3 regions of the Streptomyces sp. ATLC9 genome follow, and region 2 is predicted to be linked to each of the others. Evidence: predicted binding sites of a transcription regulator. Region 2 holds the regulator's gene; each other region holds the start of a gene.
The links. Region 2 encodes HrcA, which represses chaperone genes, less so after heat shock. Its sites were predicted from a motif close to TTNGCACTCNGNNNNNCNGAGTGCNAA; they were not measured.
Positions count from the first base shown of each region.

Region 1 (3,982 bases), on a different contig from region 2:
ACTGCCTCTCCTCCGCACACGCGCTCCGGCCTTTGCCGGGTGAACGCAGCACACGCTGCACGAACCCCGCGCGCACTGTCCAGTCCGGGATCCGGCGGGCAGTGGTCAGCACAGCGTCACCGCCAGAAGTGAGTGTGCCGCCGCGCCGGCGAGCCGGGCGGCCGTCTGCCGGGGCACCGAGAGCACCACCAGCGCCCCCTCCCGGCCGCCGGGACCGGCCTCCGGGCCGGAGGCCGGCTCGGGTACGGCCGCCACCCGTACGTTCCGGGCGATGGTCCGCGCGCGGTCCGCCGGGCCGGCGTCCGGAGTGCCGGCGGGTGTGGCCAGTACGTCCACCCTGTCCCCGGGACGCAGCAGCCGCACCGTCTCCGCGTCCGGGATCCGCACCGGGGCGTCCACCGTCGTGCCGCCGTCCCGGCCGTCCGCGGAAGGGGGCGGGGCGGGGGCCGCCGGTGCTTCTCCGGCTGCGGGCCGGGCCGCCGGGGGAGCACCGTGCCCTTCCCCGCCTCCGTCCCCGGGCGCCCCCCAGAGGGCGGCGCCCGCGGAGGCGACGGCCAGCAGCAGGGCCATCGCCCGGAACCACCGGCCCGCGGCCCGGAGGGAGCCGAGAGCACTCCGCCCCGCGCGCACCGGTTCGAACTCCGGCACGGGTCCGGCGGGTGGAGGGCTCGAGGGCGGGGGCAGGGAGTGGGGTGTGGAGAGGGAGGAGGACGGAGGGGGGACGGAGGACGGGCAGAAGGGAGAGAGCGGAGGAGGGGGGAGAGGTGCGAAAAGGACGGAAGGAGCGGAAGGAGTGGGGAGAGGAGCGGACTGGAGGGAGGAGGACATCGAGGTCACCGCCTTGTGGTGGGAACACCTCGACGATGTCCGGTTCCGCGGCGATCCGCCGGAGCCTGTGGGTTACCCACCGGTTGTGGACAACTCGCTCGCCCGCACGAGGGACACACGAGAGACGGAAGCCGCACGAGCCGCTCCCGCCCCCACCTTCAGGCCCGCGGCACCCACCCTCAGGCCCTCCACCGGCCGGGCCCGGAGCCGGCCGTGCCTACGGAAGCCCGATCCCCGTCTCGATCCCGTCCAGCGCCGTCGCGCAGTCGCAGTCCCGCTCCGCCGGCAGCCCGGCCACCGTGTCGAAGAGCACCTCGCGCAGCCGTCCGACGTTCTGCGCGAAGACCTGGAGCACCTCCTCGTGCGAGACGCCCTCACCCGTCCCCGCTCCGGCGTCCAGGTCGGTGACCAGCGCGATCGAGGAGTAGCACAGCCCCAGTTCGCGGGCCAGGACCGCCTCCGGATGCCCGGTCATCCCGACCACCGACCAGCCCTGCGCCGCGTGCCAGCGCGACTCCGCGCGGGTGGAGAAGCGCGGTCCCTCGATCACCACCATGGTGCCGCCGTCCACCGGCTCCCAGCCGCGTCCGCGCGCCGCCGCGACGGCCGCCGCCCGGCCCGTCCCGCAGTAGGGGTCGGCGAAGGACAGGTGCACCACGTTCGGCACCGAGCCGTCGGGCAGCGCCTCGCCGTCGTAGTAGGTCTGGACGCGGGATTTGGTGCGGTCCACGAGCTGGTCAGGCACCACCAGCGTGCCGGGCCCGTACTCGGGCCGCAGACCGCCCACCGCACACGGCCCCAGCACCCGCCGCACACCGACCGAGCGCAGGGCCCACAGGTTGGCCCGGTAGTTGATCCGGTGCGGGGGAAGGTGGTGTTTGCGGCCGTGCCGGGGCAGGAAAGCCACCCGGCGTCCGGCGATCTCGCCGATGAAGAGGGAGTCGCTGGGCTCGCCGTACGGCGTGTCCACCGCGACCTCCATCACGTCGTCCAGGAAGGAGTAGAACCCGGACCCGCCTATGACACCTGTCTCCGCCTGTGCGCTCATGGCCGAACACCCTAGCCCCGTACACCGCGACCCCGCAGCGGTGCGTGCCGCCGCGGGGCCGGGACAGGCCGGTTCCGGCCCGGGCCGGAGGCGGACGGGGTCAGGCCGCCGAGGAGCCGGCCTTGGGCGACGAGCCGCCGGACGAGCCCGAGTTCTTCCCGGAAGAAGAGGACGACGCCGACGAAGACGACGAAGGCGACGACGAAGCCGAAGATGACGACGACGCGCTGCCGGACGAGGAGCCGCGGCTGTCGTTCCGGTAGAAGCCGGATCCCTTGAAGACGATGCCGACCGCGGAGAACACCTTCTTCAGGCGGCCCTTGCAGCTCGGGCACTCGGTGAGCGCGTCGTCGGTGAACTTCTGAACCGCTTCCAGGCCCTCGCCGCACTCGGTGCACTGGTACTGATAGGTCGGCACTTGCTCCTCCTGGCACTCTTCCCTGTGGAGTGCTAACGACGCACCATGGTGCAGTATTCCGGCCGCTTAGTCCACCGGGAGCGGCCGACGGTGACTCTCGCCACGCCCCGGAGCGCCCCTCCCGTCCTCCGTCCGGGGCTCTCCGTCACCCGGTTCGCGGTCCCTCCCCATCGCCCGTCTGCCCGCCGTCCGGCTGCAGCCATCCGCGCAGCGCCGCCACCGTCACCAGCGCCAGCGCCGTGGCGGCCAGCGGCACCGTGAACCCGGCGCTCGCCCCGAAGCCGTCCGTCAGCCGCCCGGCGGCCGCCGCGGCGCAGGCCTGCCCCATCGCCACCGCACCGGCCATCCAGGTGAACGCCTCGGTGCGCACGCCCGCCGGTACCAGCCGTTCCACCAGGGTGAATCCGGTGATCAGGCTCGGCGCGATGCCCATGCCCGCCAGCAGTCCGAGGACGGCCAGCAGTGGGACCACGTCCACCGCCCACAGCGGCGCGGTGGCAAGCGTCAGCAGCGCGTATGCCGTCAGTAGTCGGCGCTGCGGGGCCGAGCGCCAGGTCAGAGCGCCGAAGACGAGGCCGGCGAGCATGTTGCCCGCGGCGAAGACGCCGTACAGCACGCCGTTGAGACCGGGCTGTCCGATGGATTCGGTGAAGGCGGCCATCGACACCTGCATCCCGCCGAAGACCGAGCCGATGCCGAGGAAGGCGACGATCAGCACCCGTACGCCCGGCACCGACAGCGCCGAGGCGTGCGGCGCACCGCCCGCTCCCCGGGCGCGGCGGTGGGCGGGGGGTGCGGCACGGCGCCGGGCCGCGAAGAGCAGTCCGCCGACGACGGTCAGGGCCGCCTCGGCGGCCAGCCCGGCGGCGGGGTGCACCCCGGTGCACAGTGCGGTGGCCAGGACCGGGCCGATGACGAAAGTGAGCTCGTCGGTGACCGACTCGAACGCCGCCGCCGTCGACAGCAGCCGGGCCCCACCCGGCCTGTCCGGCCCGTTCCGCCCGCCCGGCGGACCCGATCCGCCCGGCGGGCCCGGTGCGCCCCTGAGCAGGTGCGCCCAGCGGGCCCGCACCATCGGGCCGACCTGCGGCACCGACGCGCCGGCCGGTACAGCCGCCAGCAGCAGCGCCCACAACGGCGCCCGGGACAGCGCCAGGGCCGTCAGCGCACCCACGGCGGCGGCGTGCAGCAACACCCCGGGCACCAGGACGGCGCGCTGGCCGAAGCGGTCGGCGAGCCGGCCGCTCCGCGGCGCGAACAGGGCCATCGACACGCCGGTCACGGCGGAGACGGTGCCCGCCGTGCCGAACGATCCGGTGGTGTCCTCGACCAGCAGCACGATGCCGAGCGTCAGCATCGCGAAGGGCTGGCGGGCCAGGAAACCGGGCAGTAGGAACGTCCACGCACCGGGAGTGCGCAGCAGGTCCCGATAGCCGGGTTTCCGGTCAGTGACGGGAGTGACCGTGGTGGCCACGGCCGTACCTTTCTGCCGCCTGGTAGCGCACCGCGCCGCTGTACGGCGCACGGCGGCGCGGTACGGCGGGGCACGCCGAAGGCCGTCCTCTCGCACGGACCGCGGCGTGTGGTCGACCGGGCGGCCGTGCCGGCCCTGCATCAGGCGGGGTCGAAACTCCGGTAACTCCGAAAGTCGGACAAACGTACGGCCTCAGGGTAGCCGATCACCCCGC
Region 1 covers NZ_JBXUOY010000015.1:17,733-21,714, forward strand. Annotated here, with positions in the region: gene AC2CJA_RS03235 (RcpC/CpaB family pilus assembly protein) at 106-648, opposite strand; gene AC2CJA_RS03240 (S-methyl-5'-thioadenosine phosphorylase) at 1,046-1,876, opposite strand; gene AC2CJA_RS03245 (FmdB family zinc ribbon protein) at 1,977-2,294, opposite strand; gene AC2CJA_RS03250 (MFS transporter) at 2,440-3,768, opposite strand.
Region 1: the regulator HrcA is predicted to act here: its motif matches at 2,304-2,330, upstream of AC2CJA_RS03245 (FmdB family zinc ribbon protein).

Region 2 (3,982 bases):
GAGGACGACCTCCTCGCCAGCGCGCAGCCGCCGTACCGCGACGGCGTGCCGGCCCTCGGATCCCTCCAGCGCCAGCACGGCGCCGGGGGCGGCGCCGGCCAGGACGGCGCTCTCGGCCAGGAAGACGGGGGCGGTCACGCGGACCGCCGGGCGGGGCGCTCCGGCCGGGCGGCCGGGGTGATCAGCTCGGTGGGCATGACGGCATCCTGCCACGCCCTCCGGAGGCCGGCCGTCCCGCCCCACGGCCGCCTCAACGCCCGTTGAACGCATCCTTCAGCCGCGAGAACAACCCCTGCTGCCCCGGCTGGAACTGGCCCGTGGGCCGCTCCTCGCCGCGCAGTTTGGCCAGACGGCGCAGCAGCTCCTCCTGCTCCGGGTCCAGCTTGTTCGGCGTCTGGACCTCCACGTGGACGACCAGGTCGCCGCGGCCGCCGCCGCGCAGGTGCGTCACACCGCGCTGGTGGAGCGGGACCGACTGGCCGGACTGGGTGCCGGGCCGGATGTCGACCTCCTCCATGCCGTCCAGCGTCTCCAGCGGGACCTTGGTGCCCAGCGCCGCCGCCGTCATGGGGATGGTGACCGTGCAGTGCAGGTCGTCGCCGCGCCGCTGGAAGACCGGGTGTGGCACCTCGTGGATCTCGACGTACAGGTCGCCCGCCGGGCCGCCGCCCGGGCCGACCTCGCCCTCGCCGGCGAGCTGGATGCGGGTGCCGTTGTCGACGCCGGCCGGGATCTTCACCGTCAGGTTGCGCCGCGAGCGCACCCGGCCGTCGCCCGCGCACTCCGGGCAGGGAGTGGGCACGACCGTGCCGAAGCCCTGGCACTGCGGGCAGGGGCGCGAGGTCATGACCTGGCCCAGGAAGGACCGGGTGACCTGCGAGACCTCTCCGCGTCCGCGGCACATGTCGCACGTCTGCGCGGAGGTGCCCGGGGCGGCCCCCTCGCCGCTGCACGTGGTGCAGACGACCGCCGTGTCCACCTGGATGTCCTTGGTGGTGCCGAAGGCCGCCTCGTCCAGCTCGATGTCGAGCCGGATCATGGCGTCCTGGCCGCGCCGGGTGCGGGACCTCGGCCCGCGCTGGGAGGCGGCGCCGAAGAAGGCGTCCATGATGTCGGAGAAGTTGCCGAAGCCCCCGCCGAACCCGCCGCCCCGGCCCGCGCCGCCCGCGGGATCGCCGCCGAGGTCGTACATCTGCTTCTTCTGCGGGTCGGAGAGCACCTCGTAGGCGGTGTTGATCTCCTTGAACCGCTCCTGCGTCTTCGGATCCGGGTTGACGTCAGGGTGCAGTTCGCGCGCGAGCCTGCGGAAGGCCTTCTTGATCTCGTCCTGCGAGGCATCGCGCTGCACGCCCAGGACCGCGTAGTAGTCGGTTGCCACTTACGACTCCGCGAGAATCTGTCCGACGTAACGTGCCACTGCGCGTACCGCTCCCATCGTTCCGGGGTAGTCCATGCGGGTCGGCCCGACCACACCGAGCTTGGCGACCGCCTCGTCTCCCGAACCGTAACCGACCGAGACGACCGACGTGGAGGTCAGTCCCTCGTGAACGTTCTCATGGCCGATTCGCACCGTCATGCCCGGGTCCTTCGCCTCACCCAGCAGCTTGAGCAGGACGACCTGCTCCTCCAGAGCTTCCAGCACCGGCCGGATGGTCAGCGGGAAGTCGTGCACGAAGCGGGTGAGATTGGCGGTGCCGCCGATCATCAGCCGCTCCTCGGTCTCCTCCACCAGTGTCTCCAGGAGGGTGGCGAGCACCGTCGAGACCGTGCCGCGGTCCTCGGAGTCGAAGGACTCCGGCAGGTCCTGCACCAGCCCGGGCACCTCGGAGAAGCGCTCGCCGACGACCCGGCTGTTGAGCCGGGCGCGCAGATCGGCCAGGGACGACTCGGAGACGGGCGCCGGGCAGTCCACCACCCGCTGCTCGACCCGCCCGGTGTCCGTGATCAGTACGAGCATCAGACGCGCGGGGGCCAGGAGCAGCAGTTCGACGTGGCGGACGGTCGAGCGGGTCAGCGAGGGGTACTGGACGACGGCGACCTGCCGGGTGAGCTGGGCCAGCAGCCGCACGGTGCGGCTGACGACGTCGTCGAGGTCGACGGCGTCCTCCAGGAAGCTCTGGATCGCCCGGCGCTCCGGCTTGGACAGCGGCTTGACGCCCGCCAGCCTGTCGACGAACAGGCGGTAGCCCTTGTCTGTGGGCACACGGCCGGCGCTGGTGTGCGGCTGGGCGATGTACCCCTCGTCCTCCAGGGCCGCCATGTCGTTGCGCACGGTGGCCGGGGAGACCTGGAGGTTGTGCCGCTCGGTCAGCGCCTTGGAACCCACCGGCTCCTGCGTGCCCACGTAGTCCTGGACGATGGCGCGCAGGACTTCGAGTCTGCGTTCACTGAGCATCTGGGCACACCTCCCGTCCGGCCGTCTCGTCCCTGGCACTCTCAACCGGTGAGTGCCAGTCACCCTGTGCCAGTGTAGGGCCGGTGACCACGGCCAGGGCAAGGGCGGGCGCCGACCGGAAGGGCGATCCGCACCACATCCCGGCGGGCACCGCCCGCGTGATGGCGCTAGCGTCGCGGTGTGGAGACCGATTGGGAAGAGCTGTCGCCCGGAGTCGTACGCCGCCGCATGCCCGGCTGGGACGAGACGGTCGGGGCCGTCGCGGGCGGGACCGGGGTACTGGTGGTCGACACGGGCGCGACGCTGGGTGACGGCGCGCGCGTCCGGCGGTACCTGCACGATCGCTTCGGGCTGCCGGTGACCCACGTGGCGCTGACTCATCCGCACTTCGACCACGTCCTGGGCGCCTCGGCCTTCGCCGGGGTGGAGGTCTACGGGGCGGTGGGGATCGAGGACCTGCTGGTCCACTCGAAGGACGAGTTGCGCCAGGACGCCGTGCGGCACGGCGTGGACCCGCGGGAGGCGGCCGAGGCGGTCGACGTGCTCGTCCACCCGCACCACCGGGTGGCCGGCGAGCTGACCGTCCGGCTGGGCGGCCGGGAGGCGCTCCTGGCCAACGTCGGTCCGGCGCACACCGCCCACGACCTGGCCGTCGTGGTCCCCGGCGTGCCGGGCGGGCCGGACGTGGTCTTCTGCGGTGACCTGGTGGAGGAGTCCGGCGAGCCGCAGGCGGGGCCGGACTCCCACCCCGTCCACTGGCCGGCCGCGCTGGACCGGCTGCTCGCCCTGGGCGGCGAGGACGCGCGGTACGTGCCGGGCCACGGGGCGGTGGTGGACGCCGCCTTCGTCCGCGCCCAGCGCGACGCGCTGGCGGAGCGCTTCGGCACGGTGTGACGGACGCCGCGGCGGGTTCCGCGGAGGGGCCCCGTCCCAGGTTTCACGGTGGGGATCACGTAACACAATGACCGCATGCGCAGCAGACGGTACGGCCCCGACCTGACCCCTCCGTGGAAGCGGACCTCCGGCGGCCACGGGCCCGCGCCCGAGGTGCCCGCCGAGCCGGATCTGGTGGTGGAGGAGGTCACGACCGGCTTCTGCGGGGCAGTGGTGCGCTGCGAGAGGACGGCGCAGGGTTTCACCGTCACGCTGGAGGACCGCTTCGGCAAGTGCCGGGTCTTCCCGATGGAGCCGCGCGGCTTCCTGCTGGAGGGCAGGGCCGTCACCCTCGTCCGGCCGCGGGCGGTGGCCCCGCCCGCTCCGGTGGCGCCCCTGCGCACGCCCTCGGGGTCGGTGGCGGTGCCGGGCGCCCGCGCGCGGGTGGCGCGGGCGGGGCGCATCTACGTCGAGGGGCGCCACGACGCGGAGCTGGTGGAGAAGGTCTGGGGCGACGATCTGCGGATCGAGGGCGTGGTCGTGGAGTACCTGGAGGGCGTGGACGGCCTCCAGGCGGTCGTGGAGGCCTTCGGCCCCACTCCCGAGGCCCGGCTGGGGGTGCTGGTGGACCATCTGGTGCCCGGTTCCAAGGAGTCCCGGATCGCCGCCGAGGTCACCGGTGAGAACGTGCTGGTCGTCGGCCACCCGTACATC
Region 2 covers NZ_JBXUOY010000025.1:23,666-27,647, forward strand. Annotated here, with positions in the region: gene AC2CJA_RS04925 (16S rRNA (uracil(1498)-N(3))-methyltransferase) at 1-138, opposite strand, end outside; gene dnaJ (molecular chaperone DnaJ) at 251-1,378, opposite strand; gene hrcA (heat-inducible transcriptional repressor HrcA) at 1,379-2,395, opposite strand; gene AC2CJA_RS04940 (MBL fold metallo-hydrolase) at 2,624-3,289, shown strand; gene AC2CJA_RS04945 (DUF3097 domain-containing protein) at 3,365-3,982, shown strand, end outside.

Region 3 (3,982 bases), on a different contig from region 2:
TTCAAGGACCGTGTGGTGGCCATCGCCGTCGAGGCCGCCCGCGCCTTCGGCTTCACCACCCTGTCGTGTTCCTCCACCGGCAACCTCGCCGGCGCCGTCGGCGCCGCGGCGGCCCGCGCGGGCCTGCGCTCGTGCGTGTTCATCCCGCACGACCTGGAGCAGGGCAAGGTCGTCATGGCCGCGGTCTACGGCGGCGACCTGGTGGGCATCGAGGGCACCTACGACGATGTGAACCGCTTCTGCTCGGAACTGATCGGGGACCCGATCGGGGAGGGCTGGGGCTTCGTCAACGTCAACCTCCGCCCGTACTACGCGGAGGGTTCCAAGACCCTGGCGTACGAGATCTGCGAGCAGCTCGGCTGGCGGCTGCCGGACCAGCTCGTCGTCCCGATCGCCTCCGGCTCCCAGCTCACCAAGATCGACAAGGGGCTGCGCGAGCTGATCGCCCTGGGGCTGGTCGAGGACCGGCCCTACAAGATCTTCGGTGCCCAGGCCGAGGGCTGCTCGCCGGTGGCGCGGGCCTTCAAGGACGGCCACGACGTGGTGCGGCCGGTGAAGCCGGACACCATCGCCAAGTCGCTGGCCATCGGCAACCCGGCCGACGGCCCGTACGTGCTGGACATCGCCCGCCGCACCGGTGGCGCGGTGGAGGACGTGAACGACGGGCAGATCGTCGACGCGATCAAGCTGCTGGCCCGGACCGAGGGCGTCTTCGCGGAGACCGCGGGCGGCGTGACCGTCGGCGTGACGAGGAAGCTGATCGAGGCCGGCGTGCTCGACCCGACCCTGACCACCGTCGTCCTCAACACCGGCGACGGCCTCAAGACCCTGGACGCGGTGGCCCCGACCACCGGACCGTCCGCGATCATCCGTCCCAACCTGGACTCCTTCCGAGAGGCTGGCCTGGCATGAGCGTCACCGTCCGAATCCCGACCATCCTGCGCGCCCACACCGGCGGCCGGGCCGAGGTGCCCGCCGAGGGCGCCACGCTCGCCGAGGTCATCGCGGACCTGGAGAGGAACCACCAGGGCATCTCCGCCCGGGTGCTGGACGACTCCGGCAAGCTGCGCCGCTTCGTGAACGTCTACGTCGACGACGACGACGTCCGCTTCGCCGACGGTCTGAGGACGCCGACGCCGGACGGCTCGGGCGTCTCCATCATCCCGGCCGTCGCGGGCGGCCGCTGACCGGGAGAGCACCCGGCGCCGTACGCGACGCCGCGCACGTCACCGCATGCGGGCGGCTCCGCTCCCCCTCCTTCCGTGAGGAGGGGGAGCGGAGCCGCCCGCACGTGTACGCGGGGGAGGGGGCGCGTACCACGCGCGGCAGCAAGCGGAATTGGTAATTCCGCAGCTCGAAGAGCGATAGAGTGAGCGGGCCTCCCCCTGAATGTGCGCTCGGCGCCCATGAGAACGCGACAACTTGCGCCCCGATTTATCGCGTGAATTGTCGTGTTGGTCCGCCATGCCCGGCCCGAGTTGCCCCGCTTTCCTGTCGTTCATGTGCTTATCGGCAATCCGGCATGACCGGAATTCTCGTCCGACAGACCTGTTGCAGAGGGCGTCTGCCCAGATACATTCAGCCGCGGTCGACGCGTTCCGGCGCACGCCGTCCCCTCTCGCCGGGGGGTGGTGACCGACCCGGGTCCGCGGAGTGCGGACTCGCGCAAGGGCCGGCAATAGGGGAGTTAGGAAATGGCTCAAGGCACCGTCAAGTGGTTCAACGCGGAGAAGGGATACGGCTTCATCGCGGTCGACGGTGGGGCGGACGTGTTCGTCCACTACAGCGCGATCCAGATGGACGGATATCGCACCCTTGAGGAAGGGCAGCGGGTCGAGTTCGAGATCTCGCAGGGCCAGAAGGGCCCGCAGGCGGACATGGTCCGCGTGACGGCCTGAAGCGCCGGACACACGCACCACGACGCACATCAGCAGTAGACGGCACAGGAGGGCCCGTGTCCCCGCAAGGGGGCGCGGGCCCTCCTGTCGTGCGTCCGCCGCACACCGGCGCGCGCCCGCGGCCCGTCCGCGCCCCGCGCTCCCCCGTGTCCGTCCCCGCCCGGGGGTACGGGCACGCGGAACCCCGGCGCGCTTGCACTCGGAGGGGTCGAGTGCTAATCATTGGCGTTAGCACTCCGAAGGCGAGAGTGACAAAGCAAGGACCGGTTCGGTGAGGTCCGCAAGCCCGGTGGAGCAAGGAACCGCCGGGCCGGTGGGCCGTCCGTCGCGGGCGCCAGAGCGGTCCGGAGACATCCCAACCCGCCCCTGGCCTTCGGCATGGGGAACCCCAGGGAGGACCACTTCACATGGCCAAGACCATCGCGTTCGACGAGGAGGCGCGGCGCGGCCTCGAGCGCGGGATGAACCAGCTCGCCGACGCCGTCAAGGTCACACTCGGCCCCAAGGGCCGCAACGTCGTCCTTGAGAAGAAGTGGGGAGCCCCCACGATCACCAACGATGGTGTCTCCATCGCCAAGGAGATCGAGCTCGAGGACCCGTACGAGAAGATCGGCGCCGAGCTGGTCAAGGAGGTCGCGAAGAAGACCGACGACGTCGCCGGTGACGGTACGACCACCGCGACCGTCCTGGCCCAGGCGCTGGTCCGCGAGGGTCTGCGCAACGTCGCCGCCGGCGCCAACCCGATGGCCCTCAAGCGCGGCATCGAGAAGGCCACCGAGGCCGTCTCCGCCGCCCTGCTGGAGCAGGCCAAGGAGGTGGAGACCAAGGAGCAGATCGCCTCGACCGCCTCCATCTCCGCCGCCGACACCCAGATCGGCGAGCTGATCGCCGAGGCCATGGACAAGGTCGGCAAGGAAGGCGTCATCACCGTCGAGGAGTCGCAGACCTTCGGCCTGGAGCTCGAGCTCACCGAGGGCATGCGCTTCGACAAGGGCTACATCTCCGCCTACTTCGCCACCGACATGGAGCGGATGGAGGCGGTCCTGGAGGACCCCTACATCCTGATCGCCAACTCCAAGATCAGCGCCGTCAAGGACCTGCTCCCGCTGCTGGAGAAGGTCATGCAGGCCGGCAAGCCGCTGCTGATCATCGCCGAGGACGTCGAGGGCGAGGCCCTCTCCACCCTGGTGGTCAACAAGATCCGCGGCACCTTCAAGTCCGTCGCCGTCAAGGCCCCGGGCTTCGGCGACCGCCGCAAGGCCATGCTCGGCGACATCGCCATCCTCACCGGTGGCCAGGTCATCTCCGAGGAGGTCGGCCTCAAGCTGGAGAACGCCGGTCTGGAGCTGCTGGGCCGCGCCCGCAAGATCGTCATCACCAAGGACGAGACCACCATCGTCGACGGTGCCGGCGACAGCGAGCAGGTCAACGGCCGCGTCAACCAGATCCGCGCCGAGATCGAGAACTCCGACTCCGACTACGACCGCGAGAAGCTCCAGGAGCGTCTGGCGAAGCTGGCCGGCGGCGTCGCCGTCATCAAGGCCGGCGCCGCCACCGAGGTGGAGCTGAAGGAGCGCAAGCACCGCATCGAGGACGCGGTGCGCAACGCCAAGGCGGCCGTCGAGGAGGGCATCGTCGCCGGCGGTGGCGTGGCCCTGCTGCAGGCCTCCGCGGTCTTCGAGAAGCTGGAGCTCGACGGCGACGAGGCCACCGGTGCCGCCGCGGTCAAGGCCGCGCTGGAGGCCCCGCTGAAGCAGATCGCGGTCAACGCCGGCCTCGAGGGCGGCGTCATCGTGGAGAAGGTGCGCAACCTGACCCCGGGCCACGGTCTGAACGCCGCGACCGGTGACTACGTGGACATGATCGCCGAGGGCATCATCGACCCGGCCAAGGTCACCCGCTCCGCGCTGCAGAACGCCGCCTCCATCGCGGCGCTCTTCCTCACCACCGAGGCCGTCATCGCCGACAAGCCGGAGAAGGCCGGTGCCGGCGCCGACGCGGCCGCCGCCGCCGGCATGGGCGGTGGCATGGACTTCTGATCCGCTCCCGCGGATCGGCGGTTCCCGCCGGGCGCGCACCGCGCG
Region 3 covers NZ_JBXUOY010000064.1:12,455-16,436, forward strand. Annotated here, with positions in the region: gene thrC (threonine synthase) at 1-912, shown strand, start outside; gene AC2CJA_RS09970 (MoaD/ThiS family protein) at 909-1,187, shown strand; gene AC2CJA_RS09975 (cold-shock protein) at 1,695-1,898, shown strand; gene groL (chaperonin GroEL) at 2,306-3,937, shown strand.
Region 3: the regulator HrcA is predicted to act here: its motif matches at 2,127-2,153, upstream of groL (chaperonin GroEL).